DNA from 3 places in the Virgibacillus kekensis genome. Region 2 is predicted to be linked to each of the others. Evidence: riboswitches for the same ligand, from Rfam matches in the RefSeq annotation. Region 2 holds a riboswitch; each other region holds the start of a gene.
The links. A riboswitch is a leader RNA that binds a small molecule or an ion and turns the genes downstream of it on or off. The one in region 2 is predicted to bind cyclic di-GMP.
Positions count from the first base shown of each region.

Region 1: linked by a shared signal. The riboswitch ahead of ACFO3D_RS04900 (anti-repressor SinI family protein) and the one ahead of ACFO3D_RS07035 (RHS repeat-associated core domain-containing protein) in region 2 are both predicted to bind cyclic di-GMP.
Region 3: linked by a shared signal. The riboswitch ahead of ACFO3D_RS00920 (putative bifunctional diguanylate cyclase/phosphodiesterase) and the one ahead of ACFO3D_RS07035 (RHS repeat-associated core domain-containing protein) in region 2 are both predicted to bind cyclic di-GMP.

Region 1 is NZ_JBHSFU010000004.1:97,856-101,136, reverse strand. It holds gene ACFO3D_RS04910 (LCP family glycopolymer transferase) at 1-625, opposite strand, end outside; gene ACFO3D_RS04905 (class D sortase) at 687-1,280, opposite strand; cyclic di-GMP riboswitch class I at 1,478-1,562, shown strand; gene ACFO3D_RS04900 (anti-repressor SinI family protein) at 1,588-1,725, shown strand; gene ACFO3D_RS04895 (helix-turn-helix domain-containing protein) at 1,809-2,141, shown strand; gene ACFO3D_RS04890 (RNA polymerase sigma factor) at 2,379-2,903, shown strand; gene ACFO3D_RS04885 (anti sigma factor C-terminal domain-containing protein) at 2,893-3,281, shown strand, end outside.
Region 2 is NZ_JBHSFU010000004.1:573,954-577,234, forward strand. It holds gene ACFO3D_RS07035 (RHS repeat-associated core domain-containing protein) at 1-1,714, opposite strand, end outside; cyclic di-GMP riboswitch class I at 1,810-1,894, opposite strand; partial or broken gene ACFO3D_RS07040 (Cof-type HAD-IIB family hydrolase) at 2,254-3,033, opposite strand; gene ACFO3D_RS07045 (FAD-dependent oxidoreductase) at 3,079-3,281, opposite strand, start outside.
Region 3 is NZ_JBHSFU010000002.1:14,526-17,806, reverse strand. It holds gene ACFO3D_RS00920 (putative bifunctional diguanylate cyclase/phosphodiesterase) at 1-1,489, opposite strand, end outside; cyclic di-GMP riboswitch class I at 1,561-1,642, opposite strand; gene ACFO3D_RS00915 (ZIP family metal transporter) at 2,158-2,973, shown strand; gene ACFO3D_RS00910 (YjzC family protein) at 3,103-3,279, opposite strand.

The sequences.
Region 1 (3,281 bases), 480 kb from region 2:
TTTTCCGCATCCGCGTGTACTTCAGAGCTTCCTCACCATTCAGGTTAATTTCACCGGCAGGGAAACGCTCACCGCCCTGGGTGAATGCCTGGTCATTTTTAACGGTAACTCCACCCAGTGCGTCGACACCTTGCTTGAATCCTTCCATGTTAACTTTTGAGTAGAAATGGATTGGTAAATCAAGCATCTGTTCAACAGTCTTTACTGTAAGGCTCACATCGCCAAATGCATATGCGTGGTTAATTTTGTCCATTCCTTCACCTGGAATATTCACATACGTATCACGCGGAATACTCAACATTTTCATGGAGTTGGTTTTCGGGTTAAGTGACATCAAAACCATCGTATCTGAACGGCCTTTATCGTTTTTACGCTCATCAACACCAAGTAAAAGTATATTAATAGATTTATTTTCACTGAAGATACTGTTAAGCTCTTTCTGTCGCTCTTCACTGTCATCACCGGGAAGCGGTTCATGCATCACGGCGACTGTATCGCCAACCTGATCATATATAAAATAAATATAGCTGCCGATCGCTAGTACTAATGCTGCAATTATTCCAACAACCCAGTATGGCCATTTTCTTTTCTTCTTGTGCTGTCTTTTTTCTGTTCTTGAATCCACTATTATTCTCCTCTGCTGTTTCCATTACTATAATTATAGCTGACCCCGCCATTATCGTCCATCACTCATTTATGACCGGGAGGGCGGTAATGATGTAACGGTCAGGTGCGTTACCGATATACGAAAAAGGATAGCAGGTTGTCAGGGTGAGAACCTCGTCAGGTGCAGTTGACTTAATTACGGTTCGGTCATCAGCATTGACAATTTCGGTATCGGTAATTTGATAGGTAAAGTCCCCATATGGCATTCTGACTGTCAACGTATCGCCGAGTTTCAGTTCCCCCATTCGGCGGAATACGGTATCGCGGTGTCCAGATAAAACTACCTGATTTTTTTCAAGCGGATAAGCCGTCCCTGCATAATGGCCAACCCCTTTCGCCAGTTCTTCCGGATCAGTTCCTTCAATGATAGGGAGTTCGGCGTTCAGCCTCGGAATATGCAGAATTCCAACTGATTCACCCTCGTCCGGCAGAAAAGGCTCCAACATATGAGACGATTGGAGGGAGGAAGATGTTTCACTTTTTTGATCTGCCAGCCGGATTTTTGCTTCTTCCAGGCTTTTATTTTGCGAATGATCGGTTTTAAACAGTTGGTAGCCGCCAATTCCGATAAAAATAATCCCGGCAATCGTGAGTAATATAGCGACACCTTTCATCCACATCCGCCTCCAGAAAAAGTAATCTAATTAGAATATAGGTTATTTTTAGGAACAAATCAATACATCTATAGAACAAAAGCCCTATATCGCCAAAATGTTTTCTGATAATTACAAAACTAGTTTGCATTTGACAAAACAAGACACCCACAAAATTGAAGTTTTATAGTATAGTAGTCCTAAGAAAAACATGGATCCTCAGAAAAGAGCAAACTTATTGAAAGATAAGGGCGCAAAGTCACAGGTCTAACGCATTGTTGCTATGGCGGCTGGATTACCTGGGAATTAAAATGGGGGACGGGGAAACATGCAGAGTGCTGAACGAAAAGTCGAGCTTGGTAACGATCTGGATTTAGAGTGGGTATTTTTAATGAAAGAGGCGAAAGCAATTGGACTGACAGTTGAGGACATACGGTTGTTTCTGGAGAAAGATGAAAAAAAGTGAAAGAATAATGTAAAAATAATGTGCTTTATATAGAACTATACGCCTTTTTGTGGTATAATTTAATCTGAAAGAAGGTGTATGGCTTGATCGGTGAAAAAATAAAGCAAATACGTAAAGAAAGAAAAATGTCCATATCTGAACTCGCTGAGCGGGCAGGAGTGGCGAAATCATATCTAAGCTCTATAGAACGAAACCTTCAGACAAATCCATCGATCCAGTTTATCGAGAAAATTAGTTCTGTACTGGGAGTATCCGTAAATGACATTATTCAAAAAAATAATGAGAACGATATAGAAGAAAAGTTGGATGGGGAATGGTTGGAGATTGTTCAGGAAGCAATGAGTTCAGGTGTTTCCAAAGAACAGTTTAAAGAGTATCTGGAGTTCAACAAGTGGCGTAATAAACAGGAAAACTAAAAGCCGTGAGCCATAAGCTTGCGGTTTTTTTGTGTGGTTAAAAAATTAGCGGTAAGTGGACTAAATCGAAATACATTTCGCTTTCCACGGTTGTGTAAATATATTTCACTGCTCGGCAAGTTTCATAGATTTATCCATTTACATCTTAAGCAATTATCTTCCGGAAATAATCTTTTTAAAAAAATGTAACAAAGTTCATTGCTGTTTCGTTGTTGTAATAGAGGGGGGAGGAGTTGATTGGAAAAGAAGATTTTTGCCGACTTATTTGAAGAATATCAACTCCCGCTGTACCGATATTTATTGCAAATGAGCCGCAATAAACAAGTTGCCGAGGAATTGCTGCAGGAAACATTCTACAGGGCGATGATTTCCTTAAATGTACAATATGTTAAAGAGCCAAAAGCATGGCTTTTTAAGGTGGCGAGAAATCTTTATATTGATACAAGCCGAAAATCGAAATCGGAAAAACGTATGGTTGAAAGGATAAAGACAGAAAGCACGCAGAACAGTGATATAGGTAACCCGGATGAAAGTCTGGAAAACAAATCAAGACAGGAGCATATCGAGAGCGTATTGGACAGATTGCCTGAACGAATGCGAACAGTGTTGTATTTACGGGAGATACAGGAATTTACATATAAAGAAATCGTGTCGACGACGGGTTTAAGTGATAGCCAGGTGAAGACTACGCTGCACAGGGCAAGGAAAAAATTCCGTTATTACGATGAGCTTTTAAGAGGGAGGTCTATTGATGGACGATGATAAAAATGTATTAGGCGACTGGAATGAAAGTGGGCAGGAAGAATTGGATCAAAAGAGTGCTAAGAAACTTGTATGGCGCACCCGCTTATCCATTACATTAACTGTAATCAAGACGCTCCTGCTTATATTGTTGGTTTATATCGCCTACACGATCCCGGTAAGCATTTTTTATGATTTTAACAAGCAGGCGGGCTTCGACAGACTTGTTTCTACCGTGATAGAGACTCACTATCCCGGGGTTGAAGTGAATAATGCTAGTGGGGGTAGTGATGCAGAAATCAATCCACTGCTGACACAGTCGACAACCTTGAAATTATACCGGGAAATCGGTGATTGGGATGTGGTTATTGGAGAAGTTTCAGCGGAGAAACAACTGTT
Region 2 (3,281 bases):
GAAGTCTTCCCTCTTTATCATAAGAAAAATTAATAGTTTTCCCTGATGGAAGCACCTTTTTTTCCAGCCTTCCGAGATTATCAAACTCATAATCTGTTATTTCATTCTCACCGTTTTTAATTTGTGACAGATTCCCGTTTTTATATGAAAATACCATTTTCTTTTTGTTGGCATCTTCAACAGTTTGAATCCGTCCCTCTTCATCGTAGGTGTATTTGGATAAAACACCATTTTCAATTTTTTGATCCACATTTCCAGTCTCATCATTTACCGAAAAAGACGTTCGATTACCCCGGTTGTCTGTAATTAACTCTGGAATATCCCACTTCGGATGATAGCTATAAGAAGTTTTCGTCCCATCAGGAAGCAGCTGTGATGTTTTATTATTTTCATTATTGTATGTAAAAGACAGTGTACCTTCAGGTGAAATCTTTTCGGACAGTAAATCATTCTCATATTTATATGAAGTTTTTTGGCCGAAAGGATTTATCTCCGTTTCGATTTTTTGATCAGTAATCTTAAAAATCCAGCTATCGTTTGCTGCATTCATCAACTTAGTTTCAGTTACATCGCCCGAATCATTTTCTTTATAGCTTAATTTGTAGGCAACACTGTCATCTGGATTGGTTATTTGGGTTACCCGTCCATTAGTATACTGGTAACCAACCTTTTCATTTGCCCCATTCAATATACCCGTGATTCTGTTACCCGAGTATTGATACTCAGTCGTACGACCATCATGGAAAGTAACGGTGGTTAATCGGTCTTGGCTATCATAACCGTAATCTATACTTTCCCCTGTGGAATCAGTGACCTTAGAGATAACATCTCCATTCCATGAGAAATCAATTGTTCTACCAACCGTATCAATTACCTTATCGAGTCGCCCTTTTTTATCATACTGATATCGCATTGTATTACCGTACTGATCTTTTCGGGTGATCATTTTGCCGATACTAAAGTCATAATCACCTGGATTTTCTTCAGCTCGCCACGGAGCGAAGTATCCTTTATATGTTATTTTCGTCCCGTGCGTTCCCGTTACGACATACTCTTCCTTACTAATACGCTTTAATTGATCACCATTTTTAGCTTCTTTAAATTCCCCTGCATCCAGCTCATAGTTGATCAACTTATCGTCATCATAACTGGTCACGTAAGCATCCGGATCTTTTTTCACAAATTGATAGTTTAGGATGTTACCATCACTGCGAGTCTCGGACATATTATAGTTCTCATATATTCTTAATTGAGAATTAAAGTTAAACGTCCATCCACGGCCAAAAGCACCTATCTTATTATTATCACTTGAATAGGTTCGCTTCAGCTTAAAGTTAAACCCAATACCAGGTATATTTAGATCCGTTAAGTCCATCGCTAATTCTCCCGTGGCAATATTGACATTGTCCGGACGGTTTTGTAATGGCTCAGGCTTTTGGGTGCCTGCTTCATTACTGACTGGACCTTTGGGCATAGGTTTTTTCTCCAACGGTTTCGGCATTGTAGGCATTATACTTTCCGCTGGCTTAGGAGCCCCAGGTGATGCTGCCTGATTCGTTGGCAGCAAATCCAATATGGACTGCGGATCCATAAAGCTCTTTTGCATGGATGCTCTCAGAGCCTGTGCTGAACTTTCCACAGGGATTAATACTGAACTAAACAAAAGTGTCAGGACTAAAATAATGTTTAATATTTTCATTAATGCTTCTTTCATCTTGTTCCCCCGTTTCTATCGTCTATTTGATTTGCAATATATTTTGATGAGAAAACCAAAAAGACCTTGCATGCATGCAAAGCCCCGCTAATCTTTCTAGCAACCCGGCGGTCATTACCAAAAGGTATTAGACCCGTAGCTTTGCGTCATCGCCTTTCGACGATTTTGCCCGAATAAATATTAGTTGGTTTATGTATGTAAAATGACCCATAGATGCCTTTTTCAAAATATTGCACTTAATTATTCATCGGTAATTCTATGAAAAAGTTAACCTTTCGGACTATTTTATATCCATATTTTGCTGTTTTTAAGTCTTTTTACCTAGATATATAGTGGATATTTTTTCTTACTAAATTAGTGCTACGGGTGTGCATGAAAATAGGCCAGATAAAAGTTTAATCCCTCTATGTAAATTATTAGTTTTGATAACCTAATAAGAGACACGGTAGATGTTCTACATTTAAATACCAAGTTTCAATAGGAACTTTTTGGCTACTACCACAATCACCATAAAAAAAAAGAGACCCAACAAGTCTCTTTTATTTCACCAATCCAATCATCTTCAGCCCGTACAACAACCCATCGTCGTGAACGTCTTTGGTCACCATTTTGGCCGCGTGTTTAACTATATCAGGCGCGTTTCCCATGGCCACACTATTCTTTACTGCACGAAGCATTTTAATATCATTCAACCCATCGCCGAAAGCATAAACATCATTATTGGATAGGCCTAAATAAGCAACCATTCTCTCAATCCCTGCAGCTTTGGACCCTCCAGATGGAAGAACATCGACGGAGTTTTCATGCCAGCGAATAAAATCTAGCTGTTTGAACCGCTCGCCATATTCCCGGTCATCATCTGGGGAAAAGAGCAGAACTTGGTAGACCGTGCCGCCATCTTTGTAAAACTCAGGGGCGTATTATACAGGTACATCAACCCGCAGTGACTCAATCGCCACTTTCATCCGGTCATCGTTCGTGACATTCGCATACCAGTCGTCCTGGTTTACATACACAAGGGGATGGCCTCGTTCGGCAGCATACGCTTCAAGCTGTTCGAGCACTTCCGTTAACAGTGGATTCTGATAAACTGCCTTACCCTGGTGGACTACGTATTGTCCGTTCAGGCTGACATAAGTATCAATGCCCAGCTCCTCCATGAGAGTTCGAAAGGTGAAAGGAGAACGCCCGGTTGCAATCGCGACTATGTGTCCCTCTTCTTTAAGCCTGGCAACTGCCTCCCTCGTAGAGTCAGGAAGCTTTTTTTCGTCATCAAGCAATGTCCCGTCAATATCAAAGAAAATAAGCTTTTTGTTCATAGTTTCCTCCAATTGGCCATCACGTCAACATGATGGCCAACCTTATTAATTAAAATGTATTCCTTTTTCCATCCAAGCACTTCCTGCCTCAAATAATGATTCTGATACAGTTGGATGTGGGAATACCATGCTTTCAATTTCTTCAACGGTTCCTTCCAGGTGCATGAAGGCTGTCGCTTGGCTGATCATTTCCGTTACATGAGAACCAACCATAACGACACCAAGTATTTCACCGTATTTTTCTTCGG
Region 3 (3,281 bases), on a different contig from region 2:
GAGCCATACTTTTGCTCAGTTCTGCATTATAAAAGCAGTAATTATTTTTTCCACTGTCTTTAGCAAGGTACATGGCAGCATCTGCGTTTTTCAGCAAGTCTTCCCCATTATTGGAGCCATCATAAGGATAAATGCTGACTCCAATACTTGGGGTAACTGCAATTTTATATTCTCCAACCACAAAGGGGGCGGAAAACTCAATCAGAATAGCCTCAGCAGCTGCTGCACAGCCACTCTTTGTTGTACCGGAAAGGATGATGACAAACTCATCACCACCTAGGCGGTAAATCTGGTCCAGGTTTCCAAGTGCTTTCTGGAATCGTGCGGACGATTCCTGGAGCAGACTATCCCCGATATGGTGGCCTAGTGTATCATTTACCGTTTTAAATCTATCGAGATCAATCAGCAATAATCCAATCAGGCTTAAATCCTTTTTAGATGTCTCAATCGCTACATCAAGGTCCTCCTGGAAACTTGTCCTGTTACTAAGCCCTGTCAAGGTATCATGATACGCAAGATTTCGGAATTCGGTAAGTAAATCGTCGTTTTGTCGCATCACCAGGATTTGCCGTGCTATCACCATAAAAAAGACTAAGCTCAATCCAATACTTAATGCATTAAAGGCCCAATTGTAATCTATGCTAACCAGGATAATAAGAAGAATCACACCGGCGTAAGGAAAGATATTTTCCCGGGTTTTCAGATTTTGTCGGATACCCACATTTCGATTTGTTTTTGTGAGCTGTGCACTGCGACCTGCAAGCCCAATGATCAGAATGGCAATCAGCCAGAAGAGATCCACATAACTACCCAGCTTATATGTGCCATTAATTGTTTGTATTATAAAAATCGTGTCTCCTGCGATTTGCAATAGAAAACCAGCAATCAGGATTTTAAGATGTTTCCCTTTTCTGCTGTGATGGGATAAGTAATAGAGAATCGTTATTACAAACAGGATACTCAAGTTTGTGATTGGATATGCCAGCGTTAAAATAGAAACCGACACAGCCCCATCTGTATTGTTTAAAATTGGCTTAATCAGGTAATGAACACTGATGGTAGCCGCCGTAACCATAAAAACAATAATGTTAAATATGTAATGACTTCCTGGAATATTGAGGCTCAGTTCATGTGTCTTATAAATCAGCCCTATTAAGAAAACTAAATTAGCCAGAAGCCAGGCAATACTGGCAGCTTCCGGATATGCCCCCACTCCCTCAGACAATACCCCTACCAGCCAGATAAAATTGGAAATTATATATAGCAGCACACCGACACTCATCAGCAACCATGAAACTCGTAGTCTGGTAGTTAATCGCTGATAGGTCTGAAACAGCCAGACACAACTAGCAGCCCCTCCGATAATGGAGAATAACGAAGAGCCCATTGACCGCATAAAATCATTTTCATTATATAAAAAAGCCCATCCATAGCATATAATAACTGCCAGAATTAAAAAGGGCACTGCAGTATGTCTGGTGGTCAGCATATTCATCCCTCACGTTCCAAAATAGAAATACAAAAAGGTTATTTCCACTGGAAATAACCTGCGTTAATTCCCTTGGTATCTCAGCCGCCATAGTTTTTCCTTAGGCCTGAAGCTTTGCGTCCCTATCTTTCGATAAGTTTGCCCTTTCATGAAACATCATTCTATTTACTTTATATCTAGTACTATTTTATCACATGATTCCCGATAATATAATCCTTTTTGCCTATGTATCTAAACTTTTGATTTAATTTTATAGGTCACTACCAAACCTACTTATATGATGTATACTTTGAGTAAGATACGGGTCTAGTGAAAGTGTCGATTCCTACCACAAAAGTCATGATATTTATAACTACTGGCAGAATTTACCCTGTGATATCCTTTGGTTAATTCTTAGGAAAGCAGATCTCTCCTTCTACATAATGTCCAGACAGAACATCCTCGCTTCCAATCCACACATCAAATTCATTAATCAGTGCAAATCAACAGTTAGAATAGGGTATACACAGTACGCGGCTCAATGTCTGTTCTGGTTAAAAATTGACACTAATATCTATACAGGATAATATGTTTCGCAAGGGAAACTTTTTGTCGCTAACACATATATTACTTTAGAGATGATGAAATAACCTATATATATATGGTTTGTATAGAAGGGAATGACACGAATGATTGATTTTTTCACCAGCTTAAGTCCGGTCACACAGGCGCTAATAGCCACCCTTTTCACATGGGGAATGACTGCTTTAGGGGCAGCGCTTGTATTCACAACTAAAGCAGTTAATGAGAAGCTTATGGACGGAATGCTCGGATTTGCCGGGGGCGTCATGATTGCAGCAAGTTTCTGGTCACTCTTATCACCAGCGCTTGCTATGGCGGAGAACGGTTCATTTCCTGCGTGGGTCCCGGCAGCCTCTGGATTCCTGCTCGGGGCCATCTTCCTCTGGGGCATCGATAAAATTATCCCCCACCTGCACCCGGGCCTGCCAATGAAAGAAGCAGAAGGACTCCAACCCGCTACAAAACGAAGGAGTACACTCCTGGTTTTAGCAGTGACATTGCATAATATTCCTGAAGGGCTTGCTGTAGGTATCGCCTTTGGGGCAATTGCATCCGGGTCCCCCTCCGCATCACTTGCTGGTGCGGTAACACTTGCGATTGGGATGGGAATTCAGAACCTTCCTGAAGGTACTGCAGTTTCCATGCCATTGCGCAGAGAAGGCATGTCTCGGAGAAAGAGTTTCCTTTTTGGTCAGTTTTCCGGAATGGTCGAACCTATTGCAGCACTGGTCGGAGTCCTGGCAGTAACTCTAATGGAGCCGATCCTCCCGTTCGCGTTAAGTTTTGCGGCAGGAGCAATGATTTTTGTTGTTGCCGAGGAAGTTATCCCCGGTTCACAGGAAAATGGAAATAAAGACCTTGCCTCCATGGCATTGATGATTGGGTTTACCATCATGATGATCCTGGATGTTGCCTTAGGATAAACTTAAAAAGGAGCTAAGCACCGGAACAGAACCAGCCGTTCCCTCTGCTTAGCTCCTTGCTTTTCTACTTGTCTTCTTTGGGTGGTGTTCCATGCATGTTTACTAGAGGGGGACTAATCAAACGTTTAATTAAACTTTTACCCAGTAAGCTGCTTCATTCTCTGACGGTGATGGCGGGAAAGAGTCCCCTTCGTTCATATCAATCTCTGTATTATCGCCACTGGTGTTGCCATTTACTAGTTTGTCCACTTTGTACTTGCCGCTCTCTGACGCTTTTTCGCCAGTCTTATACTGTTTATTTGTCATGA